DNA from 3 places in the Desulfitobacterium chlororespirans DSM 11544 genome. Region 1 is predicted to be linked to each of the others. Evidence: riboswitches for the same ligand, from Rfam matches in the RefSeq annotation. Region 1 holds a riboswitch; each other region holds the start of a gene.
The links. A riboswitch is a leader RNA that binds a small molecule or an ion and turns the genes downstream of it on or off. The one in region 1 is predicted to bind cyclic di-AMP.
Positions count from the first base shown of each region.

Region 2: it holds a riboswitch for cyclic di-AMP, as region 1 does, so the genes downstream of both, ehuB (ectoine/hydroxyectoine ABC transporter substrate-binding protein EhuB) here and eam (glutamate 2,3-aminomutase) in region 1, are expected to answer to the same signal.
Region 3: it holds a riboswitch for cyclic di-AMP, as region 1 does, so the genes downstream of both, BUA14_RS19385 (C40 family peptidase) here and eam (glutamate 2,3-aminomutase) in region 1, are expected to answer to the same signal.

Region 1 covers NZ_FRDN01000005.1:337,380-347,293, reverse strand. The annotation lists gene BUA14_RS07515 (bifunctional ADP-dependent NAD(P)H-hydrate dehydratase/NAD(P)H-hydrate epimerase) at 1-255, opposite strand, end outside; gene BUA14_RS07505 (holo-ACP synthase) at 391-747, opposite strand; gene BUA14_RS07500 (histidine kinase) at 768-2,048, opposite strand; gene BUA14_RS07495 (GntR family transcriptional regulator) at 2,116-2,721, opposite strand; cyclic di-AMP (ydaO/yuaA leader) riboswitch at 2,900-3,027, shown strand; gene eam (glutamate 2,3-aminomutase) at 3,132-4,373, shown strand; gene BUA14_RS07485 (hypothetical protein) at 4,433-4,627, shown strand; gene mnmL (tRNA modification radical SAM protein MnmL/YtqA) at 4,706-5,674, opposite strand; gene BUA14_RS07475 (VOC family protein) at 5,713-6,093, opposite strand; gene BUA14_RS07470 (DVU0298 family protein) at 6,133-7,296, opposite strand; gene BUA14_RS07465 (tautomerase family protein) at 7,431-7,646, opposite strand; gene BUA14_RS07460 (CooT family nickel-binding protein) at 7,912-8,100, shown strand; partial or broken gene tsaA (tRNA (N6-threonylcarbamoyladenosine(37)-N6)-methyltransferase TrmO) at 8,106-8,720, shown strand; gene BUA14_RS07450 (manganese catalase family protein) at 9,024-9,854, opposite strand.
Region 2 covers NZ_FRDN01000003.1:128,499-138,412, forward strand. The annotation lists gene ehuD (ectoine/hydroxyectoine ABC transporter permease subunit EhuD) at 1-638, opposite strand, end outside; gene ehuC (ectoine/hydroxyectoine ABC transporter permease subunit EhuC) at 640-1,284, opposite strand; gene ehuB (ectoine/hydroxyectoine ABC transporter substrate-binding protein EhuB) at 1,298-2,182, opposite strand; cyclic di-AMP (ydaO/yuaA leader) riboswitch at 2,299-2,446, opposite strand; gene sdhB (succinate dehydrogenase iron-sulfur subunit) at 2,554-3,306, opposite strand; gene sdhA (succinate dehydrogenase flavoprotein subunit) at 3,318-5,054, opposite strand; gene BUA14_RS00620 (succinate dehydrogenase cytochrome b558 subunit) at 5,111-5,734, opposite strand; gene BUA14_RS00625 (hypothetical protein) at 6,227-6,784, opposite strand; gene BUA14_RS00630 (flavodoxin) at 6,930-7,361, opposite strand; gene BUA14_RS00635 (M56 family metallopeptidase) at 7,700-9,880, opposite strand; gene BUA14_RS00640 (BlaI/MecI/CopY family transcriptional regulator) at 9,882-9,914, opposite strand, start outside.
Region 3 covers NZ_FRDN01000013.1:1,223-11,136, reverse strand. The annotation lists gene BUA14_RS19415 (aldo/keto reductase) at 1-913, shown strand, start outside; gene BUA14_RS19410 (flavodoxin family protein) at 947-1,579, shown strand; gene BUA14_RS19405 (DUF1287 domain-containing protein) at 1,752-2,468, shown strand; gene BUA14_RS19400 (nitroreductase family protein) at 2,584-3,447, shown strand; gene BUA14_RS19395 (helix-turn-helix domain-containing protein) at 3,646-4,143, shown strand; gene BUA14_RS19390 (APC family permease) at 4,227-5,597, shown strand; gene BUA14_RS19385 (C40 family peptidase) at 5,752-7,182, opposite strand; cyclic di-AMP (ydaO/yuaA leader) riboswitch at 7,185-7,320, opposite strand; gene BUA14_RS19380 (nuclease-related domain-containing protein) at 7,513-8,430, shown strand; gene BUA14_RS19375 (secondary thiamine-phosphate synthase enzyme YjbQ) at 8,381-8,779, shown strand; gene BUA14_RS19370 (DMT family transporter) at 8,852-9,796, shown strand; gene BUA14_RS19365 (superoxide dismutase) at 9,785-9,914, opposite strand, start outside.

The DNA of each region.
Region 1 (9,914 bases):
ATAGACGGTTATATCCATCCCTAAGATCAAGAGATGCCGGGCAACGGCTAAGCCATCCCCGCCATTATTGCCTTTGCCTACAAAGACCGTAGCTCTTCCCGCCGACAGTTGAATATGCCGGTCTTCAAGCATTTGACGGACTTCTTGAATCACTGCCAAAGCTGCATTTTCCATGAGCAATAAACTGGGTATACCAAAATCCCGAATCGCCCGTTCTTCCAGTTCGCGCATTTGTTGGGCACTGACCACTCTCATCGCTCCACCCCCACCTAACTTTATAGAAAACCCGGCTTCGCCGTGCTTTAAACGCATGCTCTTAAATGAGGCAAAGTCGCTGGTTGCACTTATGCTTAGAAAGTATATAGCGCAAGCTTATATTTTCTGACAGTGCTAAAAAAGTATGGCCATTCCTACAGCGTACTCTTTCTCGTGGGAAAGGCTTATGCGGATCTGGGATCCTCCCCGTCTATGCAATACTATCTCAGCCTTTTCCGTAAGGAATACAGCAGGTTCCCCTAAATCATTGCTGAGGATCTCAATATCATGCCAGGAAAGACCTCTTAGTCCTGTCCCTAAAGCTTTAAGGACCGCTTCTTTACCCGCAAAACGCGCCGCCCAGCTGGATATCGCTTTATGCTGTAAATTCTCAATTTCACGTTCCGTAAACAAACGCTCCCGAAGCTTAGGTGTTCGCTCACAAGCTTTAGCAAAGCGCTGAATTTCGACAATATCCACTCCTGGGATCATTATAAACCTCCTAAAAATCCTTACGCCCTTTCCAACATATCCTCATCTTCCATCGTGGTTAAGGGCAAATGCATGGTTACAGTCGTGCCGATATTAGGTTGACTCTCAATCTGCAAACCATACTCCTCACCATAATGACCAATTAAACGTTCATGGACATTAGCCATGCCCACTCCATTACCTGAACCAACACCGGGTTTTAACACTTCCTGGAGACGTTCCGGCTGTATTCCCACGCCATCATCCCCCACAATAATATACAGCTCCTGACCTTTTTGCTCCACTTTCACGGAGACGACTCCATTGCCGATTTTCTCCGTAATCCCATGTTTAACGGCGTTTTCCACCAGGGGCTGAACGCTTAAACGCGGGACCAAAGCATCCATGAGCTCTTCGGGAATCTCTCCTTTAAAATGAAGCTTACGCCCAAAGCGAGCTTTTTCGAGAATTAAGTAGGTCTTGACAAAGCTCATTTCCTCTCGCAAAGTAATCAAGCTTCCGTGGGATTTGAGGGCCTTGCGGAAAAATTCCGCAAGATGAATCAGCAATCGTCGTGAACGATTGGGGCTGGTACGGCTGGTGGCAATAATAGTATTGAGAACATTGAAAAAGAAATGGGGATTGATTTGAGCTTGCAAGGCATTCAGTTGTGCTTCCGCAGCCAGTTTCGCCTGGTGATCAAGCTCTGCTAATTCAATCTGAATCCCCAGGAGATCAGCCATCCCAAGAGCTAAGCGAATAAGATCCGATGAGAGCTGCCCATCCTTAGTTTCATACAGCTTCATGGTTCCCACTACTTCCCCCTGACACTTCAGAGGTACGATGACAGCCGCTGCCAGTGGACAATCGCAGACGTTTTGTCTGGGGCAATTCAGCTCTTTTTGCGTTCGCACTATCTTATAAACCCCGGATTGGATCACATCCCGGGTTGCCCGGGTAAGAATCTTATCTCCCGGATGATGCTGATCGCATCCCACACCCAAATAGGCCAGCTGCTTTTCACAATCTGTGATCGAAACAGCCGCCACTTGGCCAATCTCTTGAATGATTTTAGCGATGTACTCTGCGTTTTGTTCATTAAGCCCCCGGCGCAAGTAAGGAAGGGTCTGGTTGGCTATTTTAAAGCTGAGTTCCGCGTTTCGCTCTGTGGCCTGCCGGGCAGCTTTTTTATATTCCAGATTTAAGTGATATAAAAGAAAAAATGTATTACCGATTAAAAATAAAATTAACAGATTCATCTGGCCTGTTACTAAGACCAGCATCAACTCCACGCCGAGTATGACTATGCTTTCAAAGATCATCCATCATCCCTCATGTCCTCTAGAATTCATAGAGAATTTCGACAGATGGCTATCCACTTCCTGTATTCTAGCGAAGGATTTCCTGAAGTTTTTCTTTACCTTGTTCAGAGCCTACCGCCAGCAGGATATCTCCGTCGTCCAGGATAAACTCCGCTCCCGGAGAAAATTGCTCGATTCCCCCTCTGACCACAGCCACAACCGTTAAACCTGTCTTCTCCCTCAATTTTAAATCACTTAAAGTTTTGCCCTTGGCGCTGGAGCCTTTGGCGATTTCAATTTCGGCCACATCCATCCAACGGCTGGCCAAACGATCTGTATAGTTCACGATTTTGGTGAGATGGGCATCGATCTTCTGATCGATCTCACGTCTTTGTTCCATAAGTTTTTTCAGTTCATCAAAATAGACCTGAATTTCTGCTTTCTGGTCAAAACCCCTCATAAATTTTTCCGCCATGCTTTTGGAGACTACCGTAATCCCTACCCCTTGGCTTACCATGACTACGCCCATCGTTTGGAGGATAGCAATGGAGCGCCGGATAGTCTCCGGAGATACATTATAACGCCCCGCTAAAGTAGAGCGTCCATGAATTTTTTCCCCTTCCCGGTATTCTCCCATAACGATAGAATGAGCAATATCTATCGCAATTTCCTGATAACGTGCATTATATTCCATCGGATTCCTCTCCTTGATTCATCTTATCATTAACCTTTAATTCTGCTACTAAAATAAGCTACAAATTCTTACACAATAAATTTTACTAAGATAACCTATATACAAAATAAACATATGTACAAAATATACAATTGACTGCCACCAACCCATATGATACTATTAAGTTGTTAGTTATGCAACTTAATATGGGCTTAATTTCCCAAGGGGAAAACGGGGGAACCAATTCAGGGGTGAATCGTTTTAAACGTAGAGCATGTTTCAGCTCGAACCCGTCAGCTAACCTCGTAAGCATTGAAGCACATGAGGCGTAAACACCTGATTATGTAATATGCTTTTTCTTGGGAACCGAGAGGTTCTTTTTTGATTCTGAAGACTTATTTTATATCTGCAAATAGAGGAGGGCAATCATTATGGCAGTAGAATTTCTCCCCCCTAACCCAAGACAGGCTTCACAAGCAAGGGCTTTGGAATTAAAACAAAAAGTTCAATCCTACAACAAGCGCAAAGAAACGATTCCCTGCGGCCTTGCCTTGAGCGAAGAATTTAATGAAAACCGAGACTTTATATTGGATCAGTTGGATGCCGACCTGGAGGATTGGCAGGATTGGAAGTGGCAGCTTAAAAACCGCATTCAGGATGCTGAGAACTTGAGCACCCTGCTTCCCCTAACCCCAAAGCAAAGACATGAAATCAACGAAGTAGGCAAGGTCTATCGTTGGGCTGTTTCACCCTATTATTTAAGCCTGATCAATAAAGATGATCCTCGGGATCCCATCCGTCTGCAAAGTCTCCCTTCTGTGGAAGAAATCCTCGACGATTCCGGAGAAGTAGATCCCATGGGAGAAGAGTATACATCCCCTGCGCCTTGCATCACACGTCGTTACCCGGATCGCCTCATTATTAATGTAACCAATTTATGTGCTATGTATTGCAGGCACTGCCAACGCCGACGGAATATCGGTGAAATTGACCTCCATGAAACTCGTGCTAACCTGGAGGCCGCCTTGGATTATATACGCTCCAATCCAGAGATTCGGGATGTGCTGGTCACCGGCGGCGATGCCCTCCTTCTCAGCGATCAAATGCTGGACTGGTTATTGGGGGAATTGCATGAAATTAAGCATGTGGAGATCAAACGTATCGGCACCCGGGTTCCCGTCACTCTGCCCATGCGCATTACCGATGAGCTCTGCGCTATTCTTGAAAAATATCCACCCCTTTATATCAATACTCAATTCAATCATCCCCAAGAGGTGACTGAGGAAACCAAAAAAGCTGCTGATCGCTTAATTAAAGCGGGAGTCATCTTGGGCAACCAAGCAGTTCTTCTCAAAGGAATCAATGACCAACCAGAGATTATGAAACGCCTTAACCAAGAACTTCTTAAAATTCGCGTTCGCCCCTACTATATTTTCCACGCCAAAAATGTTAAAGGCACGAGCCACTTTATTCCCCGTATTCAGGACGGGTTAAGAATTATGGAAAGCTTACGCGGCTACACCTCCGGTTTGGCCATTCCGACCTATATTATTAATGCCCCGGGAGGCGGTGGCAAAACCCCCATCTTACCACAATACCTTATTTCCCTAAACGATGAAGAAGCAGTCATAAGAACCTGGGAAGGTAAAGTTGTGCATTATCCTAATCATTAAACTAATTTCCACCTAAGGTGAAATAATAAGTCCAAATAATTATGTTAGGAGGAATCGGTATGAATTCACAAAAACTAACCCCTGACCCAGTTTATCAAGCCATCCTCCAGACCCATACCGACAGCTTAAAGCGCTATCTCTCTTTAGCGCCTGCCCTTAGAACTCCTTCTCAACGGGATAAGAGTGACTCCTCTCCGGCGAATCCATACTATCCCCATGTTCAAAGTCACACCAAACTATTCGAGAAAGGTTAATAATCTAACCAAAGTCCAAAAACTTGTGTTGCTAAACTAGTTACGGCTAATTCCACTTCGTTAATTGAATGGGTGGTGTCAGCCGTTTTTATTTTGCACCTTTTTCCCCTGCCATGTTCCCCTTCTTTCCAGTTCCCGGTCAATGGCATTAAGGACTTCCCATTTTTTCAGACTCCACAGAGGGGCTAGCAAATCCTTTCGGGGAGCATCTCCAGTCAAGCGGTGAATAACCGTCTGTTCAGGCAGGATCTCCAGTGTATCGCAAATCAGCTGGATATACTCATCCTGAGTGAGTAAGGGAAAAGGGCTCTGCTCATAGATATCAGCCAAAGGTGTACCCTGCAACACATGCAAAAGATGCAGCTTAACTCCCTGCACATCGAGTTTGGCTAAAGTTTGTGCTGAGCTGAACATATCCTCAAGGGTTTCCCCCGGCAGCCCATAAATCATATGGGCACAGACCCGTATGTTTCTTCGGCGGAGCTTATCCAAACCCTGAAGAAAATCCTTATAAGTATGTCCTCTCCCCACCCATTCCATGGTCCGATCATGAATACTTTGCAGGCCCAGCTCCACCCAGAGATAAGTTCGCTGATTGAGCTCTTCCAAATAATCGAGCACCTCAAACGGTAAACAATCCGGACGGGTGGCAATGGACAGACCGACCACTCCCTCCTCCGCCAAAGCTTGCTCATAGACCTCCCGCAAGCGCTTCAGTGGGGCATAGGTATTGGTATAAGCCTGAAAATAAGCCAGATATTTGGCACTGGACCATTTCCGGTTCATGACCTCCTTGATTTCACAGAATTGTTCATGAATCGATTGCTCCGCCTGACCGGCAAAGTCCCCGGAACCTCTCGCGCTGCAATAAATGCAGCCTCCCGTTCCAACCCGGCCATCCCGATTAGGACAGGTAAATCCTGCATCAAGGGATACCTTGAACACTTTGTCACCAAAAACATGGCGCAAATGTTGGTTTAAAGTGAAATAACGTTTATCCCCATTTTGCCAATTAAAGTTTGATTTTTCTTCCCTACCGTAACTCAACTTGGTATTGCCTCCCATTTCCTCGGCTGAGCTGCTGATTATCCCTGGAATAGCTCCAGTTTCTCACCTGAGGGACCTCTAAAGAAAAAATTATAGCGTCCTCCTTCCATCTCACGAGGTTCTTCATCAATACATTCTACATGGTGATCCTTCAACCAGGCTACCGCCTGAAAGATATCTTTTACTCCCAGTGCCAGATGGTTGACCACGCCATCTCCGAATTTCCTTTGGTCATTGATTTCAATCAGCTCAACAACGGTTTCCCCGTGCTTCATAAAAACAAGCTCCACATCCCCGGGTTTTATCCGCTCGATGAGTTCAAAGCCAAGCACCTCAGAATAAAAGGCAACAGCCTGATCCATATCGATTGTTTTAATCCCAATATGAGCTAAACCTTGGAACAATTTCTTCTCGCTCAATTCAATACCTCCACTATTTAAACTGCCACTTATAGAGCCTTATTGGTGACGATGGGCTGCTTCCCAGTCGAGAAGCCGCACTTTATGATCAAGACCACTGGCATATCCCACCAAATCGCCCTTTTTACCTACTACCCGATGACAGGGTATGATGATGGCTATGGGATTCTTGTTATTCGCCAAACCTACGGCCCTTTGGCCTTTAGGGTTGCCAATATTTTGAGCAATCTCGCCATAACTGCGAGTTTCCCCATAGGGTATTCTGCACAGCTCTTCCCATACTTTAAGTTGAAAATCTGTTCCCCTGGGGTCCAAGGGAAGATTAAAATCTTGGCGGATACCTGAAAAATATTCTTCCAACTGCTCCATAACCTTTTGATTAGGCAGAGCACGAGGAATAACCAATGCTCCAGGCATACGCTTCCGCGCCCACGCTCTTACTTCACCTTCCTCTTTTTCCGGAGTCCCTAAACCTACCCAGCAAAGGCCTTTCTGAGAACTGGCCACGCTGATACTCCAGGTGAAATCTGCTTGCTCATATTCTCTGGCAGAGAAAGCAATTATCTCTTTTCCTAATAATACAGAGACCGGAAAATGGTAATATTCCCCTTCCAAATAGATTTCAGCCATCTCTTGATCCTGAATAAGTATCTTATGCAATTCCTCCCCAATCTCCCACCGTTCATTGGCTGAGGGACAGGCTTTCATCAAAGAAAAAATCCAGACCGCCAGCCCTCTCTGGTTGGCATCCCGGGCTTCGAGAAAAGGATACACCCTCTCCATTAAGGGGTCCACCACTTCGGGAGCATTAATGGAGAGGTTAAGCACCCCCCAAAGAACCCCTTCCTGCAAGCTTTCATCTTCCAAAAGATTAGCAAACATCCAGTTAAAGTGACCGCACTCCTTAGGGTTAGAGGCCATGATACTGCCAATCGCCTCAGCCGCATTCCAAGCATTGCCACCGGATTCTTCATTCAAAGACCAAAAATACCGGCGTACCAGTTCCACAGAAGAATCCTTCTTCTGTTTCTCATCCAAAGCGGAAGCAACCCCCAGTGCTTCTACTGCACGCCAAAAAACCAATCCATCCTTTATATAAATCCTGTTTACTAAGGTACGAATTGCTTTTTTACTGCTGACACGAACCAACTTCTCCAAGTCCTGCCAATTTCGTTCCCGTAAGATTTTTTCCATCATCTCCATCATTTCACCCACTTTTCCGATACTCGACCTATTTATTAATCATCCTCTAAAAGTGGAATTTTTTCAATAGCAAAATAAAGCTAGCGGAGATTTCCGCTAGCTTTATAGCTTCGTCAGATTGAAAACACTCATCCTTAGTCCTTAATCTCTTTAACCTTAGCCCAAAAATTAGACTCAACCAATACTTCTCCCCCGATACCAAAGTTGCTGTACTCATGCTCATCGAGAACAACAGTAAAGGAGGCCATTGGCAATCCTGTTGCTTGAGAGGCTGCTTGGGATATTCCATGAATTAGACTTCGCTTCTGATCCATAGTAAGTACAGGACCATCAAAGTGAATCATTGGCATAAAAATGACACCTCCAAAAAGCTTCTTAATACATCTATTAAACTTCCCGAATTATCACCGAAACATGTAAAAATAAAGAAGGAAAATTTTAATGAATGGAGAATAACCATGATAAAGGAATGGATTAATAAGGCCATGGAGGTCTTGCCGTTACAATGGTATCTCCATGGCTTTTTAGCACTCTTTTCGCATTAACATATACAGCACGGAAGGATTGGGCTTTAAAATAGTTTAGGTAGGTTACTCATGATAAGGAGGAATGGCAATGTGTGAAGCAAATGCTTATTTGAAAGATGGTGTTGAAGAAGTTCTATTTATGGAAGCGGTGGATATTATCGAACCTCATGACGAAGGGCTGAAGCTCGTCGATATTTACGGCAAGCAAAAGTTTATCAGAGCGAGTATAAAGGATATGAATTTGCTCAATCATCGCATTGTGCTTGAGAAAGGTTGATATGTATGAACATTGATTTGAAACCCATTGGGACCATTCATACTCCCTATATACCAACACTTCCGATTCCTGAGCAACCTGTGCAGGACGCTCCCGGGGAATTCTGGATTTCCCTTAACCCTGAGTATGTCGAGGGATTGAGCGAGCTTTCATCTTATCGCTACATTACACTGCTTTTTTATCTTGACAAGGTATCTGAAAAGAGTTTAAAAGTTAACCCGTCTATCGCACCTGAATTGGAGGTGGGGATTTTTGCCAGCCGCTCTCCCCGCCGCCCCAACCCTCTCGGCTTAAGTGTGGTGGAGCTTAGAGGAATTGAAGGAAACGAGATCCTCATTTCCAGCATTGATGCCTATAATGCTACACCTTTATTGGATATTAAACCCTATATTAAGTCCATTGATATAAAGGCTGATGCCAATGATGGCTGGATGGATGCCCTTCCCGACAAGGAGCACCTCCTGGCGCATTTCCTGGGCCTTCCCCACGACCATGAGCACGGACACTCTCACGACCATGCCCATGAACACTCTCACGACCATCCCCATGAACACTCTCACGACCATAACCATGAACACTCTCATGACCATCCCCATGAACACTCTCATGACCATCCCCATGAACACTCTCATGACCATGCCCATGAGCATTCCCACGACCATCCCCATGAACACTCTCATGACCATGCCCATGAACACTCTCATGACCATGCCCATGAACACTCTCATGACCATTCCCACGACCATGCCCATAAGCACTCTCATGACCATGCCCATGAACACTCTCACGACCATAACCATTAATCTAAAACAATGCTCCCTGGAGAATCAGGCTTACCTCTTCTCAGGGAGCATTTTCATAGTGCAATACATACCCATTATTCAAAGCCGCTAACCTCCCGCCAATCGCGGTCCAGTGTGAGTTTAGTGCACCGGTTTTTCCTGTCCCGCTACATTAGGGGTAGGGGCTTTGGGCTGAGTGTACTGAGGATTATTACGCCTGCTGTCATCATAGCCAGGACCCATTTCTCCCTTGCCGCCTGCGCTACGATCCTGACCATATCCCGCTGGCCCACCGTACTTTTCATTGGGATTCTCTTCATATTGGATGCCATTGCCTTGATTCCATGGACCACGGGAATCCCCTGCACCGGTGGATAGATTCATATACTTCTTCGTAAACTCGGTATCTCTGAAATTCGCGTCTACCCCAGTTCCTTTAAGGGTTTCGATAGCCTGCAGGAAAGAGAAGTTATGGGCTTCTTCCCGGCTGAGGAGAAATCGCACCATATCTTTTACGCCGGCGTCATCGGTTTGCTGGAGTAACCGCTCATAAATGAGTTTCGCCCGCAGTTCAGCCGATGCATTAGAGGCTAGATCCGCATAGATGTCACCGGTGGTCTCTATATAGCTTGCGCTCCAAGGAATACCCATAGCGTTAGTCAAGATCGGACCGCCTGTTAAGATCGCCATATGAATCGCCGGAAAATCACGAGATACTTTATCCGTCGGACCAAGCAGCATGGCAATGCATTCTCCCACCATTTCAAAATGGCTCAGTTCTTCTGCGGCGATATCCTGCAGCATATCCCGAATCTTCGGATCGTTGCAGCCAACAGCTTGAGTGAAATATTGCATCGCTGCTTTTAATTCTCCATGGGGGCCACCAAACTGTTCAAGCAGAAGATTGGCAAAACGAGGATCGGGGCGATCGACACGGACAGTATATTCCATGTCTTTAATATGTTTAAACATACGAACCCTCCTTTAATTTGGCTATAATTAGTCAAATTTATTATCCTCAAAAGGGGAGAA
Region 2 (9,914 bases), on a different contig from region 1:
ATCCTCATTTCCAAACGGCGAATCATCACCGAGCAGGGATAACTCAACAATAAGAACAAAAGCCCTACAATCGTGAACCCCTCCAGATAACGGAAGGAGTGGGAGCCGATAATCTTGGCTGTCTGTAAAATTTCCACCAAGGTAATGGCCGAAAGAAGAGGGGTTTCTTTAAACATGGTGATCAAATAGTTACCCATCACCGGTATGACCGGCGGCACCGCTTGAGGAATGATGATCTTGGCCCATACTTGCCAGGGGCTGAAATTGAGAGCTTTCGCTGCTTCCCATTGTCCCTGGGGTATCGCTTCGATTCCCGAGCGATAGACTTCGGAGAGATAGGTGCTGTAATGAATCCCTAAACCCATAATCCCGGCAGTGAGGGGACTTAAAGACAACCCGGCTTGGGGCAGTACATAGAAAATAAAATAGAGCTGAACCAGCAAAGGTGTGCTGCGGATAAACTCCACAAAGCCTTTTGAGCTGTAAGCGACAGGCTTCAGGGAAGAGCGGCTGCCGATGGTGAGGAACATCCCTAAAAACAAGGCCAGAAAGAATCCGGCAAAAGTAGCGATCACAGTAATCTTTAGTGCTGCAAATATCTCCGGGAAGATTTTAATGGCAAAATCCCAATTCCACATCTTAGTACCTCCCTACAGTCAGCCTGTTTTCTATCCAGCGGATCCCCCGTGTTAAGGGCCAGGCAATCAGGAAGTAGATCACAAGCAGCAAGCTGTAAATTAAAGTCGTCTCCATAGTGGAAGCATTAAGCACGGAGGCCTGATAGGTCAAATCGGCCAGGGTGATTAAAGAGACCAGGGAGGTGCTTTTCAGCAGCTCAATCTGCAGATTGCCAAACCCCGGCAGCATCATGACAAAGGCCTGGGGCAGGATAATGCGCCGCATGCGCTGCCAGGGGCTGAAGTTCAAGGCAACCCCGGCTTCCGTCTGCCCTTTGGGAACAGCCAGAATAGCACTGCGCACCACCTCGGAACCATAGGCCCCGCAGTTGAAACCCAGAGTCAGGACTCCGGCGGCCAGGGGAGGCAAGCTGATGCCTAAAAGAGGCAGGGCAAAATAGATCCAAAAAAGCTGAACAAGCAGGGAGGTTCCCCGGAAGGTTTCCACATAGACTGCCGTCAGAAAGCAGATGGGCGGATATTTGGACAAGCGGCCGAACCCGGCCAGGAAAGCCAGCACCAAAGCAAGGAGGGTTGCCAGAAGAGTGATGATGAGGGTTATTTCCAACCCTTTTAACAGGGTCGGCAAGAGGTCTAAGATAGCCAAAGGTCATCACTTCCTACTTAATAATGTCTTGTACAGTTATGTCCCCCGGAAGCTCTTGCTCTGTAAAGCCGAAGGATTCAAGGATCTTGAGAAGGTCACCGGATTCTTTCAGCTTCTGCAATTCGGCATTGAAAGCCTCCCGGAAATCACTGTCTTCATGGCGGAAGGCAGTTGCCCCATAACCTCTGACACTTTCGCCGTCAATCACCGGCTGAGTGAAATCCATGACCCGCTCCAAGTTAGGGTCATTGGCCGTATCCAAAGTAGCCTGAATCGAAGGGCCGGTAGCGGTAATCACATCTGCCCGCCCGGCCTGCAGGGCTGCCAAAGCTGCCGGCATATCCGGAACGGTCACGATTCTATCTTTGGGGACACCACTGGCTACAAGGTAGTCATACTCAATGGCTCCCCCAGGTACAGCGACTTTAGCCGTCCCGTGCTTGGCGATATCTTCATAGCTATGCAGGTCGAGAGGGTTACCTTTCTTGACGGCAATGGCTTCCCCGATGCTGTATTCGGGATTGGCAAAGGATACCTGCTCGGCCCGGTCGGGGGTGATAAACATTCCGGCGGTAACCATATCAAAACGTTTGGCCTGAAGGCCGGGAATTAAAGAGGCGAATTCCGTAAGCTCCCCCTGCATTTCATTAATCCCCAGCTCTTTTAAGACGGCCCGGGCAATTTCCACAGCTTCACCGGTGAGCTCCCCGTCGGCAGTTTTATATGCATAGGGCTTTTCATTAGCAAAACCAACGGTGACGGTTCCTTTCTCCTTAGCCTTTGCCAATGTACTCATCCCGTCACCGTTGGTCTCGGAAGAGCCGCACCCTCCCAAGGCAAAGACACTAAAGGCCAGCATCCCCACCAGTAAAGTTCTGAGCATTGGTAACTTTTTCATTCAAACGTCCTCCTTTTTCTCGACTGAAATCCGCAAAAAGGCATAGAAAAAGGGCCTGAACAGGCCCAAGAAGAAGCAGCGCATAACATTAACTATTGATTTAGCATAAAAAACACTAAAACGGTTCACACGCTTACGAGGTTAGCTGCCGGGTTCGGAATGATACCTTTCCGTCATTGCCAGGAGTTTGCTCTCCCTGACAATAATTAACCCCCATGATGGTTCCCCCGTTTTCCTTTTTGGGAAATTCAGCCTTGATTGCAAACAGCTTGCAATCTGACAACTCTTATTTTGTTATAAGTTGTTACAACTTTATGTTAACATCTAAGTTGTCAGATTGCAATAAAAAATTTTCTTGCATCTTGACTTTTTTAAGTATTCAGCCATCGCTTCAAGGCAAATTTATTGACCTCTTTGTTCATATCGGCAAGACTGGTGGTCAAAGGAATCTCCTTGGGGCAGGCCCGTACGCAATTTTGGGCGTTGCCGCAGTCGGTGATCCCTCCATCACCCATAAGGGCGGATAGGCGAATATGCTTATGCATAGCCCCCGAGGGGTGGGTGTTAAAGAGGCGGGCCTGGGAAATCGCGGCCGGTCCGATGAATCGGGAACGGGAATTGACTTGGGGGCAGGATTCCATGCAGCACCCACAGGTCATGCACTTGGAAAGCTCATACGCCCATACTCGATCCACTTCAGCCATGCGGGGCCCAGGACCCAGATCGTAGGTTCCGTCGATATCAATCCAGGCGTGAACCCTCTTTAAATTCTCGAACATAATAGTTCGATCCACCATAAGATCCCGGAGGATGGGGAATTTCCGGAGAGGCTCCAGGACAATGGGCTGCTCCAATTGATCCACTAAGGCCGAGCAGGCCTGTCTGGCCTGACCGTTGATATTCATGGTGCAGGCACCACAGACTTCTTCAAGACAGTTGCATTCCCAGACCACCGGATTGGTCTTTTGGCCTTGAGCATTGACGGGATCTTTTTGAATCTCCATCAAGCAGGAAATGATATTCATCTTGGGACTATAATCCACCGCAAACTCTTCCCAAAAAACAGGTTGGTCCGGAGCATTTTGGCGACGGATTTTTAAACGGACAATCTTCTGCCCTGACATGGCTATCCCCCCTATTTCTCTACATCATAGCGCCGCGGTCTGGGCGTAATCAGTGATACATCCACCGCTTCATAGCTGAATCGCGGGCCCTCCGGTGTGTAGGTGGCAATGGTGGTCTTCAGCCAGTTCGCATCATCCCGCTCCGGATAGTCAGGCTTATAATGGGCTCCCCGGCTTTCATTGCGGTTAAGGGCCCCCAAGGTAATGACACGGGCCAGCTCCAGCATATTCCAAAGCTGCCGGATAAAAAGTGCCGTCTGATTGCTCCACTGGACATCATCAATGAGCCGGATCCTCTGCCAACGCTGCATAAGCTCCTGGATTTTCTGGTCCGTCCCGGCCAGTTTGTCATTATAGCGGATGACGGTGACATTTTGAGTCATAACATCACCCAGCTCTTGATAAATATGGTAGGGATTCTCCTCACCTTTCATGGTGAGAATACTGTTCCAGAGCTCCTCCTGAGTCTTCCGTTCACGAACAAAGGCTTCTTCCTGCCCGCTGGAGGTTGCCGATTTATTTTTCTTAATGTACTCCAGGGACTTAGGGCCGGCGATCATACCGCCATAAATAGCCGAAAGCAGGGAATTGGCTCCTAAGCGATTGGCCCCATGGTATTGATATTCACATTCCCCGGCGGCAAACAGACCGGGGATATTGGTCATTTGATCATAATCCACCCACATTCCGCCCATGGAATAGTGAACCGCCGGGAAAATCCGCATGGGAACCTTTTTGGGGTCATCCCCCACGAATTTCTCATAGATCTCAAGAATTCCCCCCAATTTGATCTGAAGTTCATGAGGATCTTTATGGGAAAGATCCAGATAAACCATGTTCTCACCGTTGACTCCCAGACCCAGATCAAAGACCACATGGTAGATGGCCCGGGTGGCAATATCCCGGGGGACCAGGTTCCCGTAGGCCGGATACATCTCCTCCAGGAAATACCAGGGCTTACCTTCTTTATAGGTCCAGACCCGCCCGCCTTCGCCACGGGCCGACTCGGACATGAGCCGCAGCTTATCTTCCCCCGGAATGGCCGTAGGATGAATCTGGATAAACTCACCATTGGCGTATTTAACCCCTTGCTGGTAGAGAGCCGAGGCCACGGAGCCTGTATTAATGGTGGAATTGGTGCTCTTGCCAAAAATCATGCCGCACCCTCCGGCAGCTACTATGACGGCGTCGCCGGGAAAGCTTTGGATCTCCATATCATAAAGGTTTTGGGCGACAATTCCCTTGCAGACTCCCTCATCAATAACAGCAGAGAGCATCTCCCATCCTTCGTATTTCCTGACTAAGCCGGCCGCTTCAAAACGGCGGACCTGCTCATCCAGGGCATAGAGAAGCTGCTGGCCTGTGGTGGCTCCGGCAAAGGCTGTACGGTGATGCTTGGTCCCGCCGAAACGCCGGAAATCCAAAAACCCTTCCGGTGTCCGGTTAAACATAACTCCCATACGATCCATGAGATGGATAACGCCCGGCGCGGCATCGCACATGGCCTTCACAGGAGGCTGGTTGGCGAGAAAATCCCCTCCATAGACCGAATCATCAAAATGCTCCCAAGGTGAATCTCCTTCCCCTTTTGTGTTGACCGCCCCGTTGATTCCTCCCTGAGCACATACGGAATGGGAGCGTTTCACCGGTACTAAGGAGAATAAATCCACCGGTGTTCCTTCCTCCGCTATCTTAATGGCAGCCATCAGACCCGCCAGTCCTCCGCCTACCACGATTACCTTACTCATCCTCTTCACCTCTCACCTTTATTCATTATGGGAATCGATCATAGGAAACTTTTCTTTTACATAAAAGCGGTCAGATCATAAAGTCCAATAGCCGTCAGGAGAACAAAGACCGCCAGGCATGCATAAGTCCAGATCTGCTGTGCCCGGGGGCCTACGGTGATTCCCCAGGTTATGGCAAAAGCCCAGAGGCCGTTGGTGAAGTGGAAAATGGCCAGGACAACCCCGATCGCATAAAAAATAAGCCCCCAGGGATTAGCAACCGCGCTTTGCATCCCGGCAAAACTGGCTTCCCCAAAGCGAAGGGCAAAAACATGAACAGCCACGAAAATCACGGTATAGATACCGGAGATCCGCTGGATAATATAAAACCAGTTCCGAGGATATTGATAACGCAGGATATTGCTTTGACCGGTGTAAACCACCCAGCTGCCATAAACAGCATGAAAAATAATCGGAACAAAGATAATGATCATCTCAATCAGAAAAATTCCCGGAACACTCTGCATGGTCTGGATGACTTTGTCGTATTGCCCCGGTCCCAAACGAGCCGAGAGATTTAAAAACAAATGAAATGTCAGGAAGATACCGATGGGCAATAGCCCTAAGAGAGAATGGACGCGTCGAATCAGGAAATGGTAAGAACCCGACTCTGCTCTCCTCAAACCTACCTCATTGCTCATGTTCTAACCTCTTTTCTTCTCAATACTTTCCTCCCAAACCCTGTCTATACCCCTTCCTTGATGGCAGGGCTATCTATAGATTAGTCCGATAATTCCTCACCTCCCTCAAGATTTTTAGGAGTTAAATTAATATCTGGTCACAATTTCGAACCATACTTACCCCTCGGCATTGGACTCCTGGGCCCTCATCACCTTATATGCTTTTATTTTTGTGGTACTTTGGCATTTGTTTTGGGCAGAGCTATTTAAATATCTGGTCATAGTTTTATCGGTCTGAATTAATCTTAATACGAAGGAAGAGGTACGTCAATCAATTATTTAAATATTCCAAATTTTTTAACAATAAATCTTGCATGGTGTTTGCGTGCGCAGAAATCAAACTTCATTAATCAAAGAATATATAGGCGACACTGTTCTTTGAAATGCAAAAAGCCCAAGGTTCACATCCCTTGGACTCAGATTTGTTGTCGGCAGCTCTGGTGAAAAACTTTGTTACTCTTGAAACTGTTCTGTGAACCGTTTTCCCGCATCCGTAAGCGTGATCACACCAAGCTCTATTTCCGCGGTATCGCCAAGAAAGCCCGGGCGCTTCTTTCCTTCCTCAACGGTATCTTTGAAATAGGCAAACAAGGCGGCATCCGTATAGGACGTATAGTCATAATCACTCAGCCTCAGCTCATAATCCAGCGAGATCAGCCCTTTTTCTTTCAGCCCTTTTAAAGCTGCACCTTTTTCTTTCACGGTTTCCATACCGTCACTGGGATCATTCATATAGACTGGGGCAAGCATCTCGAACCGGACTTCTTTTTCCGAGCTGCTGCTGAGGATGTAGCGGCTGACCGGCAGGCAGCCCCGTTGTGCCAGTTCCTGCATAAATACTGTTTCCTGAGGGTCGAGGACCGGCGGTTTGTGGGAATGACAACAGGCTGTTTCCTGCTCTGCAGTCTGGCTGCTGCAGCCGCAACCACCTGAACTGCAGCCATGGGTATGGGTATGGGTATGCCCGTGGTGTTTATGGGCGGATTTCGTTACCTGACCGTTATTATTCATAAATAAACGTTTCTCCTGTTCTTTCTGTACTCATTGTTTTCTTGTTTTATTCTTATCTTATTAAAGATTGACCTTTCTGGCAAGAAGTCCCCGGCCTATAACCAGGGACTTTCCTGTAATATCTGATGTATCTGGCGGTGCCAGGCTATGCGTCGGCCAGGGTCTTCCCCAGTTTCCGGCATTGTTCCATACCATCGTTATCCGGTTCCAACTGAAGAATCAAGCCGTCCCCCGCTAAATTGGCGCCGGCTTTCTTCATGCGCTCTTCCCAGTCCCGCATCCATTCTCCGTCACCCCAGTCATAGGAGCCGAAAAGAACCACTGGCACAGCAGACAGATTTTCTTGCTCTAATGAGCAAATGAATGGTTCCATTTCATCTTCTTCCAGAACTTCAGACCCCATGGCCGGGCAGCCCAGTGCTACTCCATCCGCGGACAGGACATCGGCGACAGACGCCTGATCGACCGGAATGATCCGGACCTCCGCTTCGGCAGCCCGGGCACCTTCAGCCACTCCTGCGGCCATTTTCTCCGTATTGCCTGATCCACTCCAATAGATGACGACAATTTTCTTCATGCTGCATGTTCCCCTCTTCTTAATATAGATAACTTGTTATTATTGATATTGATTATCAAAATCAATAATAACAAGTTATCTTTTGTCCTGTCAAGGCTAATTTATGTTTTTCAAACAAGTTTTGAGCATCAGAACTTGACAGCAGGCCCGTGTGCAATCTCCTTCATAATACTCAAACTCATGGCTAAGCCCCTGCATCCCCTGTGGTGATGCATAGCGAACCTTCATCCAAGCTAATAAAAAGAGCCGGGGTTCCCTGGAAGAACTCAGCTCTTTTCCCGACGGCAATAACTGCCTGATTATATAGTGTTTTGCCTTATTGGTACAGTTTTACTGCTTTATGAGGGAACAGCCCAGTCCTTGATGCTGTCATACCAATCCTGGCCGGTGCTGTAGAGAATATCGTCAAAGGACGCACCCTTGGCCATCATAATTTCCCGGCAGGCGGCGGCCATGATGTGACCCTCCAGTCCTCTCTGCCCACCTTGGGCAAAGAGGTCAAAGCAATACTCCAGGGTATAGCTGCCATAGTAGATCAGAGTACGATACTCAAGGGGATGGGCATCTATATAGGCCCCGGGATTGGACATATGAGCCGGGGAAGAACAGATGGTCTCGATCAGTCCGGCGATCTCGTTGCCAACATCCACCTGGCCGTAGGCTATGGCCTGCTCATAACAGGCCATAGCGTGAGCCTGAATATATTTTTGCGTGTCCAGGGCATCCTCCCCAATCCCCCCCGGGAAAATCCTCTCTGGGAACTTTTCCCGGAGGGAGGGGCCATAATCAGCGCCATCCCGAGGTGTCCAGTATTCCATCAGCCTGTAGATATTCTTGTCCTCCACCTCAAAAGTAAGGGCAATCGGCATGTGGCTCCCCCCCGTTTCAGAAAGTCCACCCCCACGATATCCAAACTCCATATAGAGGGCCATGGCATAGACCGTGACCGTGTTGATGCCGTTGCCTGCCTCCGACTCCCCGGTCTCAGTGGCTAAAGTAGTATGAGCCTGGGCGGAGAAATCTCCACCGTTATACCCGCTCCTATGATGCTGAAGGATCGCTGCGGAGACAGCTTTCTCCAGAGGGTTCTGCTCCTTCGCCATAGGCTCCGCCTCTACGGTGCCGGCAGCCCTATCACTCCGGGGCTTCACCTGGCCGGCCTGCTCATTGGTATCAGGCTCAACTATCTTATTCAAATGGAACAGCCAGCGGACACGGGGCTTTTCGGAAAAATCATAGCCGTGGGCCAGGAGAATATGACCGTCTTTTTGCTCCATCACCAATATAAAGGTCTGGTTTTCATCCTTAAGATCAGCGCGGTAAATTGTTTTCACCTCATCCAGATTATCATGGGCTTTGTTGTTCAGCGACTCAAAGAGCCCGTATCGCTCCTGACGACTGAGAGGATATTTATAGAGACTGCCCAGCATGACCCAGTCCTGATCGGAGACTTCCTTGCGAAACAGCACATAGTCGGAAGAGATATTGTACTGAGGGGCGCTGTCCGTGGTGTAAGCAAAAGAATACTGAGAGGCACTGTAGAGAATCTCATCCACACGGTAAACGGCAGCGGTGAAGTTCTCCCCGGCTTTGGGGTTGGCCATCAGCCCCATACCCAGAATGAGCACAGCCAAAAAAGCGATCAGCAGGACCCGGAAGGCAGGCTTTTTATAGTTGAGAACATTCATAATCCGGCCCCTGGTATCACCCTCGCCAAAGGCCAGGGGGGTGCCGCCTACGATCCGCCTGCCTGTGGCCAGGGAAAGGAGGGAGGAGGAATAATCCTTTTTCACCTCATGGCCCAGCTTCCTGATCACCGCCTCGTCGCAGGACATTTCCATATCTCTGCCGGAAAGGAAAAAGGCGGCCCACACCAAGGGATTAAACCAATGGATGCAAAGCACAAAAAAGCTCAGGATCTTGACCACATGATCAAACCTCCGGATATGAGTCTGCTCATGGAGCAGGATATACTCCTTCTCCGTGCCGGAAAGCGAAGCGGGCAAATAAATCCGGGGATGGATCACCCCCATGACAAAGGGAGTGTCGATATCTGCACAGAGGTATATATTATCCTGATCATGGACCGCGGTCCTCAGCCGCCTTTTTAAGCCCATCAGTGAGAAAATGCTGTATATCAAAAGAGCGGCAATACCCATTATCCACAGCAGGGACCCCAAAAAGATCCAGATCTGCAGGGGATTAACGCTGGCATAGGGCGTCGCCCCGGGCAGAGACGAGCTGACGATCCGATCCACCGCCCCGATCCCTGTCTGAATCTGAGGTACGGCGGCATAAACAATGCGTTCCGGAATCGGTTCGGGGTTCACCGGCAGCAGACTTAAGGCACTCTCGAAAGAAAAAGGGCAAATCAAGCGAAAAAGCACCACGCTCCAAAGGGCGTAGGGAAAAACCTTCGGCGCTTTTCTGAGCAGGAGCCGCATAAGCACTACACACAGGATAACCGCACTTCCGGTAATACTCATGTTGAGTACCTTTAAGAATAGTTCCTCCTGCATGTTATTCCTCCTTATGCTGGTCAATGAGCTGCTG
Region 3 (9,914 bases), on a different contig from region 1:
TGCCAGGGATTGCTTTACCATCACGGATAAAATGCCGGCATCTTTAGTCACGAAGAAGGAAGATTACCAGAGGATATTTGACGAGCAATTAGAACGATGCGGAGTCAGGTATTTTGATTACTATTTACTGCATGCCCTGGATGCCGCCAGATATGCTGCAACAGTGGAATACGGCGGTTTTGAATTTATGCGGCAATTAAAAGCGGAAGGTAAAGTAAAACACATTGGCTTCTCTTATCATGACAAGGCCGCCTTGCTGGATCGGATATTAACCGAACATCCGGAAATGGAGTATGTGCAGCTTCAGATTAATTACATTGACTGGGAGGATGAAGGAATCGAATCCCGCAAGTGCTATGAAGTCGCGACCAAGCATCATAAACCGGTCATCGTTATGGAACCCGTCAAAGGCGGGGCCTTGGCGACTGTACCTGAAGAAGCCGAGCAACTCTTTAAGGGTTATCACCCGGACCAAAGCATTGCTTCCTGGGCGGTCCGCTATGCAGCCTCCCTGGACAATGTCTGCATGGTGCTCAGCGGTATGAGCACCCTCGAACAGCTCATGGATAATACCAGTTATATGCAAAATTTCATCAGCTTAAAAGAGGAAGAACAGGAGCTCATCCAAAAGGCTATCGCCATAATCAACAATGACATAGCGATTCCCTGTACCGCCTGTGAGTACTGCGTGGAAGGCTGCCCGATGCAAATCCCCATACCGAAATATTTTTCTTTGTACAATAATCAGCAGCGCCATGGGCTGTCCACCCAGCAGACCTACTACCGGAATTTAACCCAGGACTTTGGCAAGGCTTCGGATTGCATCCGTTGTCAGCAATGTGAGCAGCATTGCCCCCAGCATATCCCGATTATAAAAGAACTGGCAGAGGTAGCCCGGGTTTTTGATGTATAATGGTGATGGAGAAAAAATGTCAGGAGGGAAGCCATGAAAGTTATATTAGTGAACGGAAGTCCTCACAAAGATGGGTGCACCTTTACCGCTTTGGAAGAGGTGGCTAAGGCACTGAATGAAGAGGGCATTGATACTGAATTTTTTCACCTGGGGACAAAACCTCTCAACGGCTGTATTGCCTGCGGACACTGTCGAAAACATCAACGCTGTGTTTTTTCCGACTCTGTCAATGAATTCCTGGACCTTGCCCAGACAGCTGATGGTTTTGTGTTTGGCTCCCCGGTCCATTACGCAGCGGCTGGGGGCGCGATCACTTCCTTTTTGGACCGGGTTTTCTACACTGATTCCGGCTCGGGGCAACAAGCCTTTTACTTAAAGCCTGCCGCCGCGGTGGTCTCCGCCCGCAGAGCAGGAACGACAGCAAGCCTGGACCAGCTCAATAAGTACTTTGCGATCAAGGAGATGCCGATTATCTCATCGAAGTATTGGAACATGGTTCACGGCAATACACCGGAGGAGGTCAGAAAGGATGAGGAAGGTTTGCAGGTTATGCGAACCTTGGGCAGAAATATGGCCTGGTTTCTAAAGTGTAAAGAAGCCGGGCTCAGAGCCGGCATACCATTTCCCTCTCAGGAAGAGGGGCTGAGAACTAATTTTATCCGCTAGCATTCTTCCTGCATCTAATTATGGAATGATATTGACAGAAAGCATATGGTCATTGGGCCATATGCTTTCTGTATAAAAAAGGATCTGAAAGGGAAGATGTAGAAATTTTTAAGAGATGAACCAAAAGGCAAGGATTGAGGATAATGCTTGGTTAGCCATAGGGGGAGCAGATATGTATCAATGCTTAAGGGGAGGTAAACTCCCCAAGAAGTCCGGTTATCGGAGCGCCTTAATTGTCGGTGCACTGTTGCTCTCATGCACAGGCTGCAGCAAGGACTCCGCCCCGGAAATAAGGCGTCTTGAACCCATACTTTATTTGCAGGTACCTACCATTGAGTGCCCTGTGGACAAGGATCAGGATGGCATCAGTGATCTGGAGGATATCGTGGCCGGGGGTAAAGAAGAAGTGCGGAAGAGGCCCCGTTATCGGGATGCTTATTATGCAGGAGGGTATCCTCCGGAGAATGAAGGGGTATGTACAGATGTCATTTGGAGAGCACTTCTCCATGCGGGATATGATCTTAAAGCCATGATCGATGAAGATATCCGCCAGAATACCGCTCTCTATCCAAGGGTTGACGAGGGGCGGGACGCCAATATAGATTTTCGCCGCGTGCAAAATCTAAGGGTCTTTTTCCAACGGCACGGTCAGGAGTTGACCACAGAAGTCATTCCCAATGATGTGGATAACTTAGCTCAGTGGCAGCCTGGAGATATTGTCACCTTTGCACTGCCCCATGAACACATAGCCATTATCTCTGATCGCCGCCGGCCTGATGGCGTTCCCTTTATCCTTCATAATGGGGGGCCCGTGGCTTCTGAAGAGGATCGTTTGCTCTCCTGGCCCAGTCCGATTACGGGCCACTACCGGTTTCCTAAATTTGAATGAATTTTTTTGGAGAAGCCGGCTGAATTTGCATTTTAACTCTAAATACATTTTAATGGTAGATGTATAGTAGATATAGTAGATAAAATAACGGAAAAGATATAGTGGAGGTTTTGATATGCCGGCAGAAGAAGTTCATCTATCCATGATCCAACAAATGAAGAAACGGATTTCCGTGAGAACGTATAAAGAAGAATTTCTGCACCCTGAGTTGAAAGAAAAGATTAACTTGGCTTTTAAGGATAATCAGGGACCCTTTGGCGGAGCAGTCAGATTTGAGCTCGTTGCAAGAGGGCTCGCCCAAAAAGAGGCTAATATAAAGCTCGGAACCTATGGCGTCATCAAAGGTGCTTCTTCCTATATTGTGGCGGCCATTCCAGAAGGAAAGCGGGATTTGGAAGACTTCGGGTATGTTCTCGAAAAACTGATCCTGTATGCTACTTCTTTAGGTCTTGGCACCTGTTGGTTAGGGGGAACGTATACAAAAAATGAATTCAGCAAGGCCATCGGGTTGCAGGCCGGGGAGATTATGCCTTGTATAACACCTATCGGCTATCCCCATCAGAAACGCAGTTTGCTGGAATCCGCCATGAGGTTAGCCGCGGGTTCCAAGAATCGCAAACCATGGCAGGAACTCTTCTTTAACCAGGATTTTAGGCGGCCCCTGACGGAGGCGGAGGCGGATAAATATGCTACACCATTGGAGATGGTCCGGCTTGCCCCATCGGCTTCCAACAAACAGCCCTGGCGAATTATTATGGCTCAGGGGAGGGTTCACTTCTATCTGCAGAGAACAAAAGATTATGGTAAAGGGCTGGGCTTTGATATTCAGAGAGTGGATATGGGCATCGCCATGTGCCATTTTGAGTTGGCGGCCAGGGAATTGGGACTGCCGGGTCAATGGCAGATCATCGAGTCCAAAACAGACGCAGCTGAAAGCACTATTCCGCCGGGCACACACTATATCGTAAGCTGGGTCTAGGGCTCCATAACACCTAATCTCATCCGACCGGTATTCCTCATTCCTCCATGAAATCCGGATGGAGAGCACCTTATTGAAGGCAATGGCAATAAGGTGTTTTCTTTTATCTATAAAATTTTCTCTTGATTAATATCGTTACTGATAATATTATAGTAAATGAGATAATTATCGAGAACAATATTAAAGCGAGGTGTTTTGATGGCTAGCAACTCTTTAAATAGTTTACTGAATCCCGTAAGAATGGATATCCTGCAGCTGTTTTTAGAGAATGAGACGGAAACGGTGAAGCGGATCGCTGAGGAGCTGCCCGGCCTTCCTCCGGCCAGCCTTTACCGCCATGTTAATAAGCTGGCCGAGGATGAAATCATCGAAGTTTGTGCAGAATATAAAATCCGGGGGACAGTGGAAAAGGTTTATCGTCTGAAAAACGATCCCTCGCTGCATTTCTACGCTTTTGCTATGACTTTGTTAAGGGATTTCGATAAGTATTTAGAGAATAAGGATTATGACCTCATTCAGGATCGAATTGATTTTCAAAGTTATGCCCTTTATCTCAGCGATCAGGAGTGTGATGAATTAGTGCAGACCCTCCGGGAAACACTTCATAAAGCGGCGGACACTAAAGACGGCGGGGGAGAGCGCCGATTAAGAAAACTTTCTTTTGCCGTTATGCCGGGAGATGAGACGAAAAAGTAAAAAATAGTCGCGCCTGTTATTGAATTGTGGCAATATTTTTGCTAAAGTTGTGGCTGTGACATCATTATGGAGGAGTGCTGCTTATGGATTATGAGCTACAGAAAAAGTATGGTTTATTCACCGCGATTGCCATGGTTATCGGAATTGTTATCGGAAGCGGCGTGTTTTTTAAAGCGGAGAAAATCTTGCTGGCTACCGGCGGGGATCTGCCCCTGGGTATTTTGGCCTGGGTGATCGGCGGCATGATCATGATTGTCTGTGCCTATGTATTTGCTACTATGGCGACACGTTATGAAAAGGTCAATGGGGTCGTGGATTACGCTGAAGCCACCATGGGCCGGGGCTATGCCTATATTTTGGGCTGGTTTATGACCACAATTTATTATCCGGCCATTACCTCCGTATTGGCCTGGGTCTCAGCCCGCTATACCTGCGTTCTCCTGGGGTGGGATATCGTAGGTGCGGAAGCGATGGCTATTGCAGGCTTCTACTTGGTGGGAAGCTATGCTCTCAATGCTTTGTCCCCGAAATTGGCGGGAAAATTCCAGGTTTCCACCACGATTATTAAGTTGATCCCCCTGATTTTAATGGCTGTCCTGGGGACCGTTACCGGGTTAAGCAACGGTGTTTTGATTAAGAACTTTACCAGTGGCGTTATCGCTGATGTATCAACCGCCAATCCTTTGTTTACCGCTGTGGTGGCCACTGCTTTTGCTTATGAAGGCTGGATCATTGCCACCAGTATTAATGCGGAATTAAGAGATGCCAAAAAGAATCTTCCTCGTGCCTTAACCTTTGGCACGATGTTTGTCGCTCTAATTTATATTTTATACTACACCGGGCTTGCCGGTGCCGTGGAAAACAGCGTGATCATGGAAGGGGGAGAAACCGGAGCCAAGATTGCCTTTTCTACAGTCTTCTCTAATCTTGGCGGGTCCGTACTCTTTGTGTTTGTGGTCATCTCCTGCTTAGGAACCCTTAATGGATTAATGCTGGGATGTACCCGGGGATTTTACTCCCTGGCCGCCAGAAATCTTGGTCCTCAGCCCCATATCTATAAGAATATTGATGCCAACACCAATATGCCGACCAACTCCGCCATCATGGGACTGTTATTTACGGCAGGGTGGCTGCTCTATTTCTTTGGCGCAAACTTGGTACCCATTCATGGCTCGGCTCCCTGGTTTGGCCCCTTTAGCTTTGACAGCTCGGAGCTCCCCATTGTCACACTGTACGCTATGTATATCCCCATCTTTATGATGATGATGAAAAAGGAGCAATCCTTAAGCGCCTTTAAACGGTTTATTATGCCTACTCTGGCGATCTGTGCCTGCGTCTTTATGGTCATCGCTGCTGTTTATGCTCACCGCTGGGCGGTTCTCTACTATCTAATCCTTTTTATAGTGGTTATGGCAGTGGGCGGAATGTTCTATTTTACTAAAAAGCCTCACTAGAGATATTTTTCAGGAGATCACACCTTCTTTAAATCACGGGAAGGTGTTTTTTTCTGTGGTGCTGCCTGAGGGGCCGGAGAGCCCTATTAATTAAGCCAGGAGCTTGTCCTCTCGGAACAGCCCCTGGCTTTAAGAAATCTTAATGGTCAGGCAACTAGTAACGGCGTGCTCCCAAATAGCGGGGGCCATAAAAGCTGTCGCTTACTCCGGAAACCTTAACCCCACTTCCGGGATTGGAGGCGTGAACAAACTTGCCGTTACCGATGTAGATACCTACATGAGAGGCTCCGGAAGCATAGGTGCTGAAGAAGACCAGATCTCCCGCTTGTAAATTATCTTTGCTCACAGATGAACCTGAATTGAATTGATCATAGGAGGTTCGGGGAAGGGAGATCCCGGACCCGGAATAGATGTACTTGGTAAAGCCGGAGCAATCAAAACCACTGGTACTGGTACCTCCGAAAACATATTTCGCACCTTGAAAGCTGAGAGCCCGATCGACAAGGGAAGAACCGTTGGCACTGCCCCGCGAGGTGGCAGAGGCTACATTGACTGTTTGCTTGCTGGGACCTTTAGAGACGACTTCATCAACGGGTTTCTCGACAATCTTCTCATCGAGAACTTTTTTGGCTACCTCGACACCGTTTCTCTGCTCATAAGAATAGGTTACAATTTTGGAACCGTTACTGCCTTTAGTGACAACTTTAGTTTGGCCCGGGTTAAGTTTATAATCAGTTTTAGTGACTACGTCATAAGGAATGATCTCCTGTCCGGAATATGTACCTTGGCTTACGACAGTCAGATAAGGTTCAACAGTGACAAGTTTGAGCACATCTCCCGGTTTGATCACAGTGTCTTCAGTTGCCCCGGAATTCCCGGCCAAAACTTCGGCGGTCAACATATTATTTTTGCGGGCGATCAACCACCAGGAGTCTTTTTCCTCTACAGTATATTCTTTTGTGGTAACCTGGCCTTCGATGAGCTGTTCATAAGCCAGCTCCAGGGAGGTCATTTGGCTGGGCTGAATGGAAACCTTTTCAATGGTTACTTCTTCTAAGAAGCTGACGGAAGTGATCTTGTTTTCATCGCTGGATTTGGAATAGTACTCTTCGTATTCTTTAAGTAATTTGTCCGCGTCTTCTTTACTGGGTAAATAAGCTATGGGGGTTCCATTGGCCAGAACTTTGTAGCCTTCCAGATAATAGCTCAAAGAGTCGGCTAAGTTTTCTTCCTTGATTTCAGACTCTTTATAAGCGCTGTTTTTGATGCGGACACTTTCATAGTTGATCTGGTCCCGTGTCTTGGCAACGACACCATAGGGCTCCCCTTTTTCCTGGAGGTATGTATCCACAAGGGTTTGTCCGCTAAGGGAGTTTTCCACATAGCCCACTTGCTGGCCGTTGATCATCACAGCCGCCGCAGTGGTCGTCGTTAGAAAATAAAATCCTAAGCTGCCGGTCAGGACAAGGGTAACTGTCAAAGAACCAAGAACACGAGGCGATTTCCAAGAAATGTTTTTTGCAATTTTTTGAACTTGATCGGACGCAGAAGTCTTGAATTGAGACAAGCTTTCCTTAAAATGCATGCTCAGACACCTTTCTTAGCCTACGGGGTTAGTTGACGGATTCGGGCGAAAGTGTAAGCCCTACGCACAGGAAGTGCGATTCACCCCAGAAATTTAGTCCCCCGCTCTAGGATACCCCAGATTAGGCTTTTATTATAAATGCACGTATTTTTATTCTGATTCGACATCAAGTTCTAAAGTTCCTTCATTAATACTTTATGAAATACGTGGAAATTCATTACATATTTTGGGGTGAAAGGATTCAGAAGTTAGTTATTCACCTTGGAATATGGTAAAATAGTGGCATGCTGTAAGCCAATAATGGAGCAATTGATGACTAGGGGGATAGCTTTGTTCTTTTGGAATCGAAAAAAAGCAACAAAAAAAATATCTCCTGAACCGGAAGCGGCTCAGGAGGTTTGGCAAAGGAAGAAATATAGAACCAATTATTATACTTATAACTGGGCAAAGGAAAGAGGCTCCTTGCGGAGCAAGAAACAACGCAAACATGAAATAGGGGAATATAAGCTTGAAGTGGGGCTTGCCCACTTACCAAGATGCTTTCGCCGGCTGAGCAATCTCCTGTTAGGAACCAAGGGCCGCTTCCACCAGATTGATCATGTTCTGATCTCTCCTTATGGAATTTTTCTTTTAGAAGCCAATAATTTATCGGGACTGATCGTAGGGGAAGAAAAGGAACCCAAGTGGTATCAGGCGATTACCTGGAGGGTGAAGACCTTCCCCAATCCGATCATGGAGAACCAGGTCCGGGTTCAGGTGCTGCAGGAGCTGGCGGGGCTTGATAAAACTATTCCCGTGTTTTCCTATGTGACCTTTAACCGGAGTTGCAATCTGAAAGTTTTTTCGGGTGTGGTCTTTTATGATATAGATCTGCCGGCTTCAATCCTGCAACTGGCCCAGAATCAGCCTGCGGTGCTCAGTGATGAGGAGATCCTTGAGATTGTGGAGAGGATAGAAAAAATCAATCTGACCGATCTGGGCCTGCGCAATGAGTATGCGGCCCGTCAGCGCCGGGAAAGAATGCAGTACAGACCCAAGTATGGAGATATTCGCTGCAGTATTTGTCAAAAGGCTGTTAACGAGCGCATGGCCCGCTATTGTTTAAACCGGTCTGAAAAATTCGCCTGGAAAATCTATTGCGAAAAGCATCAACGGGAAATGACCCGGGTGGTGAGACGGGAAGGGGGGAGAGAAGAACATGGTCCATACCCTGAACCTACAGACTCAAAAAAGGAATCAATGGATTGATATTACTTCTTTAATAGAAGGTTTTTTGCAAAATTTCCAGTTCAAGGATGGGGTGGCAGTGATTTATTGCCCTCATACCACGGCGGGAATCACGATTAATGAGAATGCCGATCCCGATGTTTGCCGTGATCTTCTGAGGCGGCTGGATGAGCTCTGCCCTTGGGATATGGCTCAGGATAGGCATGGGGAAGGGAATTCGGCAGCCCATTTGAAGGCCAGCCTTATAGGGAGCTCTCAGACCGTCATCGTTAAGGATGGCCGGCTGCTTTTAGGCCGCTGGCAAGGGATTTATTTTTGTGAATTTGATGGTCCCCGCTCCCGGCAGTGTTTTGTGAAGTTTATAGGTTGAACGAGCCGGATTATTAAAAAGTGAAGGGCAAAGGCAAGTACCCGATTGGAAGCAAGTACTTGAAAGAGAATAATGAATGAACTTATAGTTGAAAAGCGTGAAGAAAAGGCTCAAGGTATCAGGACAAAAGCTGTCAGAGGGACGATACTGACGCTTATCGGCGGGATTAGCTGGGGTTTTTCCGGTGCCTGCGGACAATACCTTTTTTCGGTGAAGGGCATCGACCCTCATTGGGTTACCGTAGTACGGATGCTTACGGCGGGACTGCTCTTATTTTGTTTGGTTTTATTTAAATACAGGGAGCAAATGGTCGGGTTGTTCAGCAATAAAAAGGACCGCTGGACCCTCATTGTTTTTAGTATATTTGGGCTGATCGCCTGTCAATATACCTATTTATTGGCCATATCTCACAGCAATGCGGGAACGGCAACGGTGCTGCAGTACTTGGGACCCTTATTGATTATGATTTTCGTTTGCGGAATGGACAGGCGGCTGCCCACGAAGACAGAAGGGGTGGCGATTGTTTTAGCTGTAACCGGCACCTTTTTATTGGCCACCCATGGCAATGTCAGCAACCTGGTCATATCGACCCAAGGCCTTTTCTGGGGCCTGATGGCCGCTTTGGGATTGATGCTGTACACCATAATTCCAGGGAAAATTATTAACAGATGGGGGAGCATCGTCGTTACGGGCTGTGGTATGTTGATGGGCGGGTCGATTTTGCTTGTGTTTATCCGGCCCTGGCAGATTCCCGTCTCCCTGGATTGGCAGGTGTTTTGGGGGATGCTGGCGATCATTGTGATCGGAACGGTGGTGTCCTTTACCCTGTATTTGCAGGGGGTCAGTGATATCGGGCCGGTAAAGGCCAGCATGATCGCCAGCGTAGAGCCCGTGTCAGCCGCTTTGTTCTCCGCTTTTTGGTTGGGCACAGCCTTTGTCTGGATCGATATGGTCGGATTTGCTTTGATCATCACCACAGTGATTCTGTTGACAAGGCAAGGGAGTTCAAGGGATTAAAGCCATAGGGAACAGCAATTGCATGGCATGCTCAAGACGTCTTTCCACCCCATACCAATTGACGATATGCCACCAGTTGTTGACATAGTCGCTGCGCCGGTTTTGATAATCAAGATAA